DNA from 3 places in the Afipia sp. GAS231 genome. Region 2 is predicted to be linked to each of the others. Evidence: predicted binding sites of a transcription regulator. Region 2 holds the regulator's gene; each other region holds the start of a gene.
The links. Region 2 encodes LexA, which represses DNA repair genes until DNA is damaged. Its sites were predicted from a motif close to TGTTCNNNNTGTGTTCNG; they were not measured.
Positions count from the first base shown of each region.

Region 1 (4,461 bases), 3.4 Mb from region 2:
CCGAAGGAGCCCATCATGGCCAAGTCGTCCATCAACCTCGTTTCGTCCGTTCAAAAGCCGAACGCCACTCCAGTACTTCAACGCCGGAACCGCCTAGCAGGGAGTCTGGAACAGCAAATCTTGAAGATCGGCAATTTTCGCGAAGGCAAGCGGATTTCGCGTGAGCAGTTCTGGGTCGACGGTTCGGGCGCTATCTTCTTCCAGCTTCGCTACGGCAAGCAGCCGTTGGAGTTGGAGAAGGGCAAGAGCACCCTGAAGGCTGCTCCTGGCGCTTGGGATGACCTCGTGGCGCAGCTCGACGAGATCAAAACCATCGCAGTCGCCGGCGGTCTCGATGAGGCGCTGACGTCATGCGCTAACGCGGTGCGGTCGAATTTCAAGGCGACAAAGGACAAGAAGGCGGCCAAGAGCTGAAGCAGCCCTTCAGTTTGGTAGGTGCACTGTCTCGTTAATTGCGGGGCAGTCGCGCCGTTTGGCGGTTAGCTTTTCTTGGCTCCGCGTTTGGCTGGTCGCCGGAGAAAGTCGGCGGGTTCGGCCTGGAGGACATGGGAGAGCTTAACGAGGATTTCGAGGCCGACCCACGTCGCCCCCTTTTCGAGCTTGCTGATGTAGGTCCGATTTACGTCGGCCTCATAGGCCAGCGTCTCCTGCGAGAACCCTCGTTCCCGCCGAATCCTGCGCAAGTTAGCTGCAACAATATGGCGCCAGTCCATGGGCCAAAATGAGCAGCCTGATGTTTATTGACCCACCGCTTTAAATCGACAAAATGACACCTTTGATTGAGGAGTTAGGGAAATGGCGCCGACAATCTGGAGCAGGGAAAACAAACCGAGGGTGGTATTTGATAGGCCTTGGAAATGGCTACTGCTGCCGGGCGTCGTCATTCAGTGGACTCTGTACACGTTTCCCTCGGGCAACTTCGCTAAAGTGGTAACGGACACGCGCGTCGCCCGAAGCCTCCTGATGACCTATGTTATAAGTGGGGTTTTCTACGCGTTTGCTATTCCGGTCCTAGCTGTCTCTCTGTTCGTCGTCTTCGTCGGGCGATGAACCATGGCTCAGAAGCCCCCTCAGCTTCCGCTAGGATGCGTCCTCGTTTTAGCAGCTCTCATGGCTCTCGCTTTCGCGCTGCCGATCCTTTTTGTCGTCAGCGTATTTGCTTTCCCACTTTTTCTTGGCTTCCTCCTTTTATTTTCGCGGTGGAGTAGTCCACCTGCTTTAGTGGATATTGACGAGGGACAGATTTCTGCAGCAGTGCGGGATCTTGAGACAAGCCAGGCTGACCTCCGTGGCCAAATAGCGGAGATCAAGGGGAGAGGTGCGCGACAGGGCGTGCGCTATTTGGACGCGGAGCATCGCTTTGAAATGAGGTCTCGGGCGGGACAGGAGCTGAACCAAGCACTATTTGATGCTCGATCGTCGCTTGCCGACGTTGACGCCCGACTTGAGCTTGCTTCACGGCCGGACACCCGAACTTCCCACGCTTGGTGGTTAGCGATGAGAGCTTGGCGAAAAGGGCGAGCATTCCGATTTTCGTTCATCGCCGCTTCGGCGGGCTTTATCGTTTCGGCCGTCCTGCTGGAAGCAATTGTCTATCAGGGTCGACGTCCTGATTTGCTGTTGTGGAACATGATTCCGCAATTCTTCGGGCCTCATACTGAGGTAGGAACCTCCGTCGGATGGTTGCTTGGCTTGGCGACACTATCTATCGCACGTCGTCGCAACCGAATAATTGAAGAGCGAGAAAGCGTCATTTCCGAGCAAAGCGCCGAGAGCTTAGACGATCTCCTGGAATCGCAACCTGATGCCGACACTGATATCGATACTCAAGCGGTCGGTGGCGATCCGTACTTAATCTTGAACATAGCGCCGCAAGCATCGATACCTGAGATAAAGGCTGCCTATCGTTCGGCAATCGTCAAGTGCCACCCCGATACGGTCGCTGACCGCAGCTCGACTATTCGAAAAGTCGCGGAAGAAGAAGCTCAACGCATCAATGCCGCTTATAGCGCAATCCGAGACGAGCGCGGCTTCAACTGAGTCCAAGTTTCGTCTCGTGCAATGCCTACAGCCCGGCCTCGTCCTTCATCGGACCGATCAGCCCGGATGCTTCGGCCTTGTGGTCGGCTTCGGGATGGGCTTATGAGCCTGTTCGCCCTGTGCTCCCGTGACCGGATCATCGCCTGAAACCCAGTCCTTCGGGTCTTTCTGTGTGTTGTCTGCCATTCTGATCTCCTTTTCATCCCGACGTCGGACTGGAATCGTCGTTCCTTGTTTGTGCTCATACATCCTATCGTGATTTTTGGGCGGATCGGATGCCGGACCTCGATTACATCAGGGCTGAGATCGACGTATGCGTGTCCAGGTCGGACGGCAGCGAAAGGAAATACTCCAACTGCAACGGGCGGGTATTCCGACCGCATCGGCCGACGCCTTGCTGCAGCGCATGCTGGATAAGATCGATGGGCTCTGTGCTCGACGAGACAAGATCAAGGCCGAACAACCACGCGAGCTCAGGGTGCTTGGTGGTCGCAAATGGTAAGACATGCCCAGCCGCACCGGGAAAACCCTTCTGGGGCGGGCGTGTTTTCAACGCCTATTGCGGTCTCGCGTTAGGCTCCAAATGTGGAATGGCACCCACAATATTAGGCGGAGCAGGACTATCGCCGAGGCAATTTGAATCCAGATCATCCCACCAAGCTCTCGTAGCATGACTTCAATTCGCGCTCCCCAGGGCTCAGGAATTTGGTCGGCGATCGTCTCGATCGAATGGGTGAGCAGCCTCAACCAACTGCGGATCCATTCGGGGTGATACAAGAAGGCAACGAAAATCAAGGCCCAGGTCGCGATCATTGTTAGAAAGCGAAACGTATGCGCCTTAGCAAGTTGGCTAAATGTCGGGCGAGGGATCAAGCGGCGAAATGCCGAGCGGCAATGAATATTGCGACAGCACAAACGATCATTGCGGAAGCCGCCCCGACGATGACTCGGCGCAATCGAGTGCTGGCAGGATGGTGAACCATTCGGGCCTCCCGTGGTGTTATCGGGCTCGCCGCCGCACCGTCATCACTCCAATCAGGAAGGCAACGGCAAGCGCTTGAAGAGGCATTTGCTGTGTCCAACGACTAACTCGGTCCAAAGGCATGCCGGGCTCCCGGGCCGCGGCGATCATCTCGTTCACTTGCTGGCTCGCTGCGCGAAAAAAAATGGCTGCCTGAGCAAGAGAAGACGTTTTCGATGCATCGGCGTTCGCTTCGGAAGCGTTCAGCTTATCGATTAGCTCACCCATTGGTTGCCTCCTGTAAGATCAAAGTACCAATCACCTCGGTATTGGAAAGTTCCTTGGGCCTCGGCGCCGATGCAATGATGCGCTAAAGCTCTCAAATCCAGGTTTCCTTCGAATTCGAGTTGCGTTCCCTTGGAGCTGGCGGCACAGCCACGACGGGCAGTAGTTTGCTGCCGTTCCAAGCCTCAAGCTATTGACAATTTGCGGCTCGGCGGCCGTTAAGCTTCAGTGCGCTATGTCGACCAAGTCCCGGGAATACCTATACGGTCATTCGATCCGCTACTCGGCTGAAAAGGCCAAGCTGGCGCGGAAGGAAGCCGACCAGCTCGCGTGCCAAGCTTGGACCCTGCGCATGCTCGGTTATAAGGGTCCGGCTCAGCCGTCCCCGCTGCTAGGCGATGCGCTGAACGCTGGCTACTGCTACCTTGAGGTTCGATGCCTAGGCTGCGAAACGCATCAAACCGTCGCGCTCGACATCGTCCGCCGGCCGAAGACAACACCGATCCACGAACTGGAACGCTATATGCGATGTAGCCAGTGCTCCGATCTTCAAGGGCGTCCGTACAAGCGCAGCCACCTCGTGGCACTGCGCCAGGACAAGATCTCCACCAGCAGCCCACCGTCGGTTTGGTGGCCGGGAGAACGATGAAAATCTCACTCATCCAGGACCAGGCGATTGCAGCCCGCATGGCGCTGATAGTCGGCGCCGACAACTTCGATCGTCTGTTCCGAGGCATCCAGTTCGATGAGTTCGATGGGACCGTCCTGTATGTCTATGCCGCTGACGAATATCGGGCGTCGGAGATCGAAGACACGCTTTCCCTCCACATTTCGACTATCGCATCCGGTATTCTGAAACGTGAAGTCCCGATTGTGATGGTGTTGCCGCAAAAGCAGAAACAAGAACGCGATGTGTAATCTCTACTCCATCACAACGAACCAAGAAGCTATCAGCCGCTTGTTCCGGGTCATGAACCGGTATGTCGGTAACCTTGCGCCCATGCCGGGTGTCTTCCCAGACTATACGGCGCCGATCGTCCGCAATGGATCTGAAGGTCGTGAACTTGTCACGGCCAGGTGGGGAATGCCGTCCTCTCAGCATGCTCTTATGGAGGCTACCAAAAAACGCGCGTCTAAGCTTGAGGCTAAGGGCAAGCCCGTCGACTTCAAGGAAC
Region 1 covers NZ_LT629703.1:3,654,732-3,659,192, forward strand. The annotation lists gene BLS26_RS17270 (hypothetical protein) at 121-414, shown strand; gene BLS26_RS17275 (helix-turn-helix domain-containing protein) at 480-713, opposite strand; gene BLS26_RS17285 (DnaJ family molecular chaperone) at 1,111-2,040, shown strand; gene BLS26_RS17290 (DUF3072 domain-containing protein) at 2,098-2,226, opposite strand; gene BLS26_RS17295 (hypothetical protein) at 2,354-2,542, shown strand; gene BLS26_RS17305 (hypothetical protein) at 3,041-3,289, opposite strand; gene BLS26_RS17310 (hypothetical protein) at 3,522-3,935, shown strand; gene BLS26_RS17315 (hypothetical protein) at 3,932-4,204, shown strand; gene BLS26_RS17320 (SOS response-associated peptidase) at 4,197-4,461, shown strand, end outside.
Region 1: a site for LexA is predicted at 2,266-2,283, ahead of BLS26_RS17290 (DUF3072 domain-containing protein). Genes of this name have one in related genera too.

Region 2 (4,461 bases):
TCGACGCCCGGATCCGCACCGTGCTCGACGGCGACCGGCGCGCGATCGCGACCGCACTTCTGACCGGGCGCCGCGATGCGATCACGACGCCGGTCAACGACGCGATGTTCATCTCCGGCCTCGGCCACGTGCTGTCGATCTCGGGTTACCACATGGCTGTGGTCGCCGGCGTCGTGTTCTTTGCGGTGCGGGCGCTGCTGGCACTGTTTCCGGCGTTGACCGCGAGCTAACCGATCAAGAAATGGTCGGCGGCGGCAGCCCTTGTGGCCGCCGCCTTCTATCTGCTGCTGTCGGGCGCCGAGGTCGCGACGCAACGGTCGTTCTTCATGACCGCGGTGGTGCTGATCGCGGTCATGGTCGACCGCCGCGCCGTCACCTTCCGCACGCTCGCGGTCGCGGCCATGATCGTGCTCGCGATCGCGCCGGAGGCTTTGGTACATCCGAGCTTTCAGATGTCGTTTGCGGCGACGCTGGGTTTGGTCGCGCTGGTGCAGATCGGCATGCCGCGTTTGTTCGCCACCGCAGAACATTCCGCGACCGCGCGCGTCGCGCTGTGGGGCGGCCGTGAAATCATGGTGCTGCTGTTGGCCTCGCTGGTGGCGGGGCTCGCGACCACGCCGTACGCGGCGTTTCACTTTCATCGGGTGACGCCCTATGGGGTGCTGGCCAATCTCGCGGCGATGCCGGTGGTCTCGGCGGTGGTGATGCCGGCGGGCCTGCTCGGTCTGGTCGCCATGCCGTTCGGCTTCGACGGCTTCTTCTGGTGGCTGATGGGGCTCGGCATCGACTGGATGATCTCGGTGACGCAGTGGGTTGCGGGCTTGCCCGGGGCAGTCGGCCGGGTGCCGGCGTTCGGCATCGGTCCACTGATTGCCGCCAGTGCCGGCATCATCCTGCTCGGCCTGTTGCGCACGCCGCTGCGCTGGTCCGGCGTGGCGCTGCTGCTGGTCGCGACAGTGTGGGCGGCGCGGCTGCCTCAGCCGGATATCCTGGTGTCCGCCGATGGCCGCCATGTCGGCGTACGCGGCCAGGACGGGCGGCTGCATCTGATGCAGGCCGCCAAAGGCTCCAAGGATGCCTTCCTGGTCCGGGAGTGGCTGGCGGGGGATGCCGATGTGCGAACCGCCGACGACGCCACACTCGGTGAGGGCGTCTCCTGCGACGACAACGGCTGCGTGACCGCATCGTCTAATGGCGCCCTGGTCGCATGGGCGCAGCGGCCCGAGGCGCTGGCGGATGATTGCGAGCGCACGGCGCTGATCGTGACGATGCGGCAGCCGCCTGGTGGCTGCGCCGCGTCGGTGATCGACACCGAGCGCCTGCGCCGGCAGGGCGCGCTGGCGCTGCGGCGCGGCCGCGACGGATTTGTCGTCGACGCCGTCAAACCTGGAGGGATCGACCGTCCTTGGTCAAAGGCGATCGCCGAGGACGGCGAAACCGACAGCGCCGTGCTGGCGCCGCGCAAGCCGTCGCCGCGCGCCGTCGATGCGACGCCGTCGGACGCTGACCTGCAGGCGGAGGAGTGAGGTGCGCCATAGCGTTTTCGAGCGAAGTGGACGCCGGTTCGCGTAGAGAAAACGCGTCAAAACAAAAAAGTAGAGCCCGGTTCTGATTCAATCAGAACCGAAAAGGCTCTGCGTCAATGCTCGCTCGGCGCGGAGCTGGTCGGTAGCTCAAAAGCGCCGAGATGAAACTCTTCCGGCGCATCCGGCTCCGAGGGCAGGTAGACCAGCGTGAAGGCGGCTTCCGGATACTGCCGCCAGATCGCGAGATCGTCGGCGCTCACCGTCAGCCAGCCGAACCTGAACATGTAGCGGCCAGGCTCGGTGACGCGTCCGGCGCGTTGCCATGTAACCTTGTTGACCACCGCTCGCTCCCCAATTCGTCGGTGTCACTCCGCCGGCTGTGGCCGGCGAAGTGTTTCATCCGCAGGACTCAGCCGATGAAAAATGAGGTCGTCGCCGTCGGCGCAACGGCCGCAGGCGCGCGTTCCACGGCCGGCGTAAGCACCGGCAGTTGCAGCACGGTGACGTGCTGGCCTTCGCACAACTGGGTCACCAGCACGCGGCTTCCGTCCGGAAATTCGATCGCATCGTGGTGACGATCGGGCGTCTCAGGCTCGATATGGTTGAAAACGCCGACCCGCCAGTCGAGCGTCCGCGTCCAGATCCAGCGGTTGTCATATTTGACCTCTCGCGCGAACGCGAGCTCGGTGCCGGGAAGCATGCAGACCGCGACGGCAAGTTCGTTTTCGGATGCAAAGCCGCGGGTCGACGTACCGCGGAAGGTGGTGGTGATCAGCGTCTCTCCGACTTTGGCGGGGCGCGATGCCACGGCGTGCAGACTATAGTCACACATCGGATGGCTCCCTCGATTGAGATAGCTGACCCGTGTCTCTCGGAGGCACAGGCCTCTATCAGAGTGGACATTGGCGCGGAGCCTCGTCCGCCTTCGGGGCAATTCTGCGGCTCCACGCCGGTGCCTTCCATCACAAACGCGCTAACGCGTCTTGGTTCCAAAGGCGCAACAAAAAACCCCGGCCGACGGCCGGGGCATTGGTCGATGTCGGGGCCGGCGCCTGACGGGCGCCGATCAATACTTTCGGTACAGCCCGATCAGCTTGCCCTGAATCCGGACCCGGTTCGGCGGCAGGATGCGGACCTCGTAGGAGGCATTGGCGGGCTCGAGCGCGATCGAGGCGCCGCGGCGGCGGAAGCGCTTCAGGGTGGCTTCCTCCTCGTCGATCAGGGCCACCACGATATCGCCGGTGTCGGCGGTCTCGTTGCGCTGGATCAGAGCCATGTCGCCGTCGAGAATGCCGGCGTCCACCATCGAGTCGCCGCGCACTTCGAGCGCGTAATGTTCGCCGCTTCCGAGCATGTCGGGCGGCACGCTGATGGTGTGGCTGCGGGTCTGCAGCGCCTCGATCGGCGTACCGGCGGCGATCCGGCCCATCACGGGGACGGAGACCGGGCGGTTGCTGTCATCCTCGGCGGCGGCGCTGGCGGTGCGGACCTTGCCCAACGTGCCCTCGATGACACTCGGCGTGAAGCCGCGGCGGCCATTGCCGTTACCGCTGCCGGCCAGTTCGGGAAGCTTGATGACCTCGATGGCGCGGGCGCGGTTGGGCAGGCGGCGGATGAAGCCGCGCTCTTCCAGCGCGGTGATGAGGCGGTGGATGCCGGATTTCGAACGCAGGTCGAGCGCGTCCTTCATCTCGTCGAACGAGGGCGGTACCCCGGCCTCCTTCAGCCGTTCATTGATGAAACGCAGAAGTTCGTACTGTTTGCGCGTAAGCATCGCGAGCATTCCCCCGGTTGGCGGCGTTCGTCCGGTTTCGAGACTTCAGGTCTGGATTCCCGGGAGTTCAAAAAACTCCCCAGGTAGACACTAATTCTCGAAACAAATCATGAACGGACACTATATGTTCGATATGTGTTCCGCAACCACTTAATTTGGGGTGAACGTGGGCCGGGTTTTGGCAGCAGGTGTCGCGCAGGGCTTCACCCCGGCAGCCGAAGGACCTCGCAAGGCGCGCCCTTCTGAGCCGCCGGCGCAAACGGCGGACGTATCAGAAGTGCCCGTGCCGCAGCGAGATTTCCAAGCAGCGACGAGTCCTGATGATTGACCGGTACCGCCGTCAGCGTGCCGTCGGCATGCTCCTCGAGGCGGGCGCGCAGATAGTCTTCGCGCTGGTCGTTGGCGCTAAGATCTCGGCCGAGCAGCGCGGGCTCCCTGACGTGATGGATGTTTTTGCGGCCCGAAAGCGCGCGAATCAACGGCACCAGAAACAGGAAACCGCAGACATAGGACGAGACCGGATTGCCGGGCAGGCCGATCACCCGCATCGCCCCTAACCGTCCATGCATCATCGGCTTGCCGGGCCGCATCGCGATCCGCCAGAACGCCATGGCGACGTCCTCGGCCTCCAGCGACTGCTTGACGAGGTCGTGGTCGCCGACGGACGCCCCGCCGGTGGTGATCAGGATGTCGGCGCCGGTATCGCGGGCGCGGCGGATGCCTTCGGTGGTGGCGGCGACCGTGTCGGCGGCAATGCCGAGATCGACGGTCTCGGCGCCCTCGGCCCGCGCCAGCGCGCGCAGCGCATAGCCGTTGGAATAGACGATCTGCCCGGGGCCGGGGATGTTGCCCGGCATGACAAGCTCGTCGCCGGTGGCGAGCACGGCGACCTTGGGACGGCGGCGCACGGCAAGCTCCGGATAGTTCATGCCGGCGGCGAGCGACAGATCGCGGTCGGTGAGGCGGCTGCCACCCGAAAGCAAGACGTCGCCCTCGCGGAAATCGACCCCGGCGGGGCGGATATGGCGCCCGGTGACCGCGGCCTCGGTGATGCCGATGTGATCGCCCTGGACCGTCGTGTCTTCCTGGATGATGACGGCATCGGCGCCATCGGGGATGACACCGCCGGTGAAAATCCGCACCGCTTCGCCCGCGCCGACC
Region 2 covers NZ_LT629703.1:270,086-274,546, reverse strand. The annotation lists partial or broken gene BLS26_RS01225 (ComEC/Rec2 family competence protein) at 1-1,526, shown strand, start outside; gene BLS26_RS01220 (hypothetical protein) at 1,640-1,867, opposite strand; gene BLS26_RS01215 (hypothetical protein) at 1,936-2,358, opposite strand; gene lexA (transcriptional repressor LexA) at 2,593-3,300, opposite strand; gene glp (gephyrin-like molybdotransferase Glp) at 3,504-4,461, opposite strand, start outside.

Region 3 (4,461 bases), 2.7 Mb from region 2:
GTGCGGTGACTACCGTCCGGGTGTCCTTGCCTGCCACCTTGGCCAACATCACGTAACGCGTTTGACGCTCGACCAAGGTCGCGATGTAGGTGTTGTTCGGCCCGGACAGCAGATCGCCCTCCCAATGGCCAGGCACCGCCCTATCTTCAACCGCAGCCGGTCGCTGACGGATTGAGACGGCATCCTTCATATGCCCCCGTCTATCGCCATTCGGATCAACCGGCCTGGAGCGACGCATCGAGCGCTTCGATCGGAGATGGCAAAGCAGCTCTTTCTTGAGCACGCCGCGCGCTTGGACAAACAGGCTGCGATAGATGGTCTCGTGTGACACCTGATTATACTCGTCTTCAGGATGCGTTCTCTTCAGCCAACCGGCTATCTGCTCGGGTGACCAATCCAATCTGAGCTTCCCTGCCACGGCCTGCCGAAGCCGCGAATTGATCGCCAATTTACAACATTTTGGACGACGCGATCGTGCCCAGGCATTCTCGTCCGCAACTGTCGCCCGGTAGCGATCACAGCCGCCATTGCGGCTCATTTCCCGGCTCACCGTCGAGGGTGAGCGGCCAAGCAGTTTGGCGATAGACCGGGCCGATCGACGTGCGCTAACACCTCTGGAAATCACCTCGCGTTCCGCATGCGTCAATGCCAACCTGGAGCGACGCCGCTCCGCAGGACGAAACCCTCCATGCGGGGCAACCAGAAAATAGATCGACGATGACTGCTTACCAAAAGCTCGCCCTATCGCCTTCAATGACTCCCCGCGCTTCCAGCGATCCCATAACTCCGTTTTCTCTGCCGCAGTAAAACCTCTATGAAATCTTCGTTCCATCCCACACTCCATCTTTTCCCTCTAAGATAAAGTGTTGCGTCGACCGGTTGAGACCACCGCGACAAAGCAGACACTGGCATGGTATGTCAGGGCGAATGTTTTTGACCCAAGGCGGACTTTGGCCGATCGAGCATCAGTGATGAGCCGTAAGCTCAAACCCTCGAGTTGGGCTCGGTGATGCAGCGCAGAGGATAGCCATTGCTCCGGCCAACTCGGCTACCTGCGCAATGATGTCTGACGCCTGTTCTGACGTATAGACTCCGCATTCGCCGCGTCCGTCACGGTGGACGATGAGCATCAGCTTGATTGCCTCGTCGCGTGTCTTCCCAAAGACGCCCTCAAGCACATCAACAACGAATTCCATTGTCGTCTCGTCGTCGTTCAATAACAGCACTTTGACCGTTGCCGACCTGTCGGTGTCACCCATCGCTCCCTGCTCCGAATGCCATTTTCCAAACATTGGGATCAAGCTTCCGGACCGCAAGTCCGCTTTCGCACAAAACGGAGCGGTGGCGCGACGTCGGTTTTGAAATACCGGCAAGCATGGGCTTGTGAGCTGACGAATTCGATTGAACCAAACAGCGGTTTCCAGACACTGCTTCGGAGGAAAACGTTGGGAACCATCATGATCAGAACATTTTTGAAAACCGGCGTGCTCGCAGCCATCATCGCCATGGGCGTGGTGGCCGCGGCCGAAGCGCGGCCCGGGGTGATCAGCGCCGAAACCTATGCGTGCACGAGCTGGGCTGCGGCGCATGAATACACCTTGCAGTCGCTGCGGCCGACAGGCGGGCAGATGAACAAGAATTGCCCGATCCGAATATCGAAGGGCGCATCGGTCGATGTCACCAACGAAGACGACGACGGCTATACCGTGGTGACGTATCGCGGCAAGACATGGTGGGTCGATAACGAGCGCGTGAAGTAAGCCGGACCCGGTTCCCATGGTGCGCAAGGCGGTCCGCTCGCCGTTGAGAACCCTAGCCTTCCGGGTCGCCAGACCGTATAATTTCAGGCGAAATTGGCGGTAGCGCGGATGTCGATTCTCTCACCTAAATTGGCTCTCGGATTGGTGCTGGCGGCGCTTTGTTTCGGCGGGCGGGCGGCCCATGCCCAGTCGGCACCGGTGACGTACTGGATCCCCGGCGGCCCGTTCGGCTTCGGCGGCGGTCTGGACGACGGCCAAGGCGTGAATGCTTACGGTAATTTTCCGAGCTTTGACGGCAGAGGCGGTGGCTCGTTGGCCGCGCGCTACAATCTTCCAAGCGGCTGGTTCGTCGGCGGCGACAGCGGCCGCGTCGGTTTGGGTGTGAACAGCTTCAGCCAGATCGGCGGGCTCGGCAATTTTGGTGCGCTCGATTATCAGGGCGTGCAGTTCGGCTACAAATTCCAGAATGCGTCTTCCGGACCGCTCACGCTGTTCGGCGGTCTCGACACCCTGAAATACAATAACGGCGTCGGCGGCGGTCCGTTTTCGTCCTTCGACAATCAGAACAACCAGTCGGGGTACCGGATGCATGGCGGTGTCGAATTCCAGCCGGCGCCGAACGTCAGCCTGTCGCTCGGGATGAGCTATACGCAACAGCCGGTCAATCCTGCGAACGATATCAAGTCGCTCACAACCTCGCCGTTTGCCGGTCGCTGACCGGCGCTTCGTCCGGGAATGTTTTGGAATGCTGCCGGACTAAAAATGTCTGGCGGCTAAAAGCCCCAACAGGACAGTGCCTGAGACGGTAGACACCACCATCATATTGATCAGATTTTGCCTGGCCATCGAGATCGTTGATGCAGCCTGGGCAAGCGGCGGGCCCGTCCTTGATTTTTTGGGCTTCGCCTTTTTTGGCGTTGTCTTCGCCGACATTGCATTCCCCGGAGATGGCGGGTCAGGCCGCCTGGCGGCCTGACCCTGACGCTTTCCCTGTCGAGATTTGTTCTCGATCTACAGCCACCATGACACGCGCTCGGACGGGAAAGCTTAAGGGGGCTGGTAAACCAAAGCTGACCGGCGCTGATGGTTTATGAATTCGCGAGATCTGGCCTTGATCCGCCATCAGGGGAACCTGAGAAAGCCGTCGACTTCCGATCGCAACAGGAACAGGGTCGTCTGCAGCGGCCAGGATGCGCGCAGTCCCCGTGTTGACGCGAAAGAGTGGATGGAAGTGTTTTGACGACCTCACGTGATCGGTAAAGAAAGTCAGCACGCAGGCCAGATCGCTGGTGGCATGGGTGCGCCCTGGTGGCAGAGTTGTGCGATCTATCAGATCTACCCGCGCTCGTTTCAGGACACCGACGACGACGGCATCGGCGACCTCAAGGGAATAGCGCGGCGGCTCGATTATCTTGCCGGCCTTGGCGTCGGCGCGATCTGGATCTCTCCGATTTACCCGTCGCCGATGATTGATTTCGGCTATGACGTTGCCGACTATTGCGACGTCGATCCACGCTTCGGCACGCTGGCTGACTTCGACGATCTGCTCGAGCAAGCCCATCGGCGCGGGCTCAAGGTTCTGCTCGACTTCGTGCCCAACCATAGCTCCGACCAGCATCCATGGTTCGTCGAGAGCCGCGCCTCGCGAGAAAATCAGAAGCGAGACTGGTACATCTGGCGCGACGCTGCGGCCGACGGCGGACCGCCCAATAACTGGATCAGCGATTTCGGTGGTTCAGCCTGGCAATGGGACGAGGCCACCGGACAGTATTATTATCACGCCTTCCTGAAGGAGCAGCCGGACCTCAACTGGCGTCATCCAGGCGTGCAGGCGGCGATGTACGACGTGATGCGATTCTGGTTCGACCGCGGCGTCGATGGCTTTCGCATCGACGTGCTGTGGCACATGCTGAAGGCCGCGGATTTTCCGGACAATCCACCCAACCCGGCCTATCGGCCCGGGATGGGTGAAATGCACCGCCTGCTTCAACTGCATTCAACAGACCAGCCCGAGGTGCATCTGATCGCAGCCGAGATGCGCGACATCGCTGACGGCTATGGCGCCGGGGGACAGGGTGAGCGGGTTCTGATCGGCGAGATCTACCTGCCGGTCGACCGGCTGATGCACTATTACGGCGGTGAACGCCGCGGGGTGCACCTGCCTTTCAATTTCCAGCTGGTCGATACGCCATGGCGGGCGCGCGCCGTGGCTGCTGTTATCACCGGCTATGAGGCAGCGCTGCCGCCTGGTGGTTGGCCCAACTGGGTGCTCGGCAACCATGATAGGCCGCGCGTTGCGGCCAGGCGCGGGCAGGCCCAGGCGCGCGTCGCGGCGGTGTTGTTGCTGACGCTCCGCGGCACGCCAACGCTTTATTATGGTGACGAACTGGGTCTGAACGATGTCGCGATCGAGCCGTCGCAGGTGCGCGATCCGCGCGAGTTGCGTGAGCCTGGCCTGGCCCTGGGCCGCGACCCCGTGCGCACGCCGATGCCGTGGGATGACAGCGAGAATGCCGGCTTCAGCACGGCCAAGCCGTGGCTGCCGCTCCATGCCGACTGGCCGACGCGCAATGTGATGCGGATGACGCAACAACCTCACTCGATCCTGACGCTTTATCGCCGGTTGCTTGCGCTCAGGCGCGATTGCCCGGCACTGTCGATCGGTGATTTCGTGCTGTTGAACGTGGAAGACGAGATACTG
Region 3 covers NZ_LT629703.1:2,950,433-2,954,893, reverse strand. The annotation lists gene BLS26_RS14070 (IS30 family transposase) at 1-832, opposite strand, end outside; gene BLS26_RS14065 (ATP-dependent Clp protease adaptor ClpS) at 966-1,259, opposite strand; gene BLS26_RS14060 (hypothetical protein) at 1,458-1,760, shown strand; gene BLS26_RS14055 (hypothetical protein) at 1,869-2,477, shown strand; gene BLS26_RS14045 (alpha-amylase family glycosyl hydrolase) at 3,055-4,461, shown strand, end outside.
Region 3: a site for LexA is predicted at 1,437-1,454, ahead of BLS26_RS14065 (ATP-dependent Clp protease adaptor ClpS). Genes of this name have one in related genera too.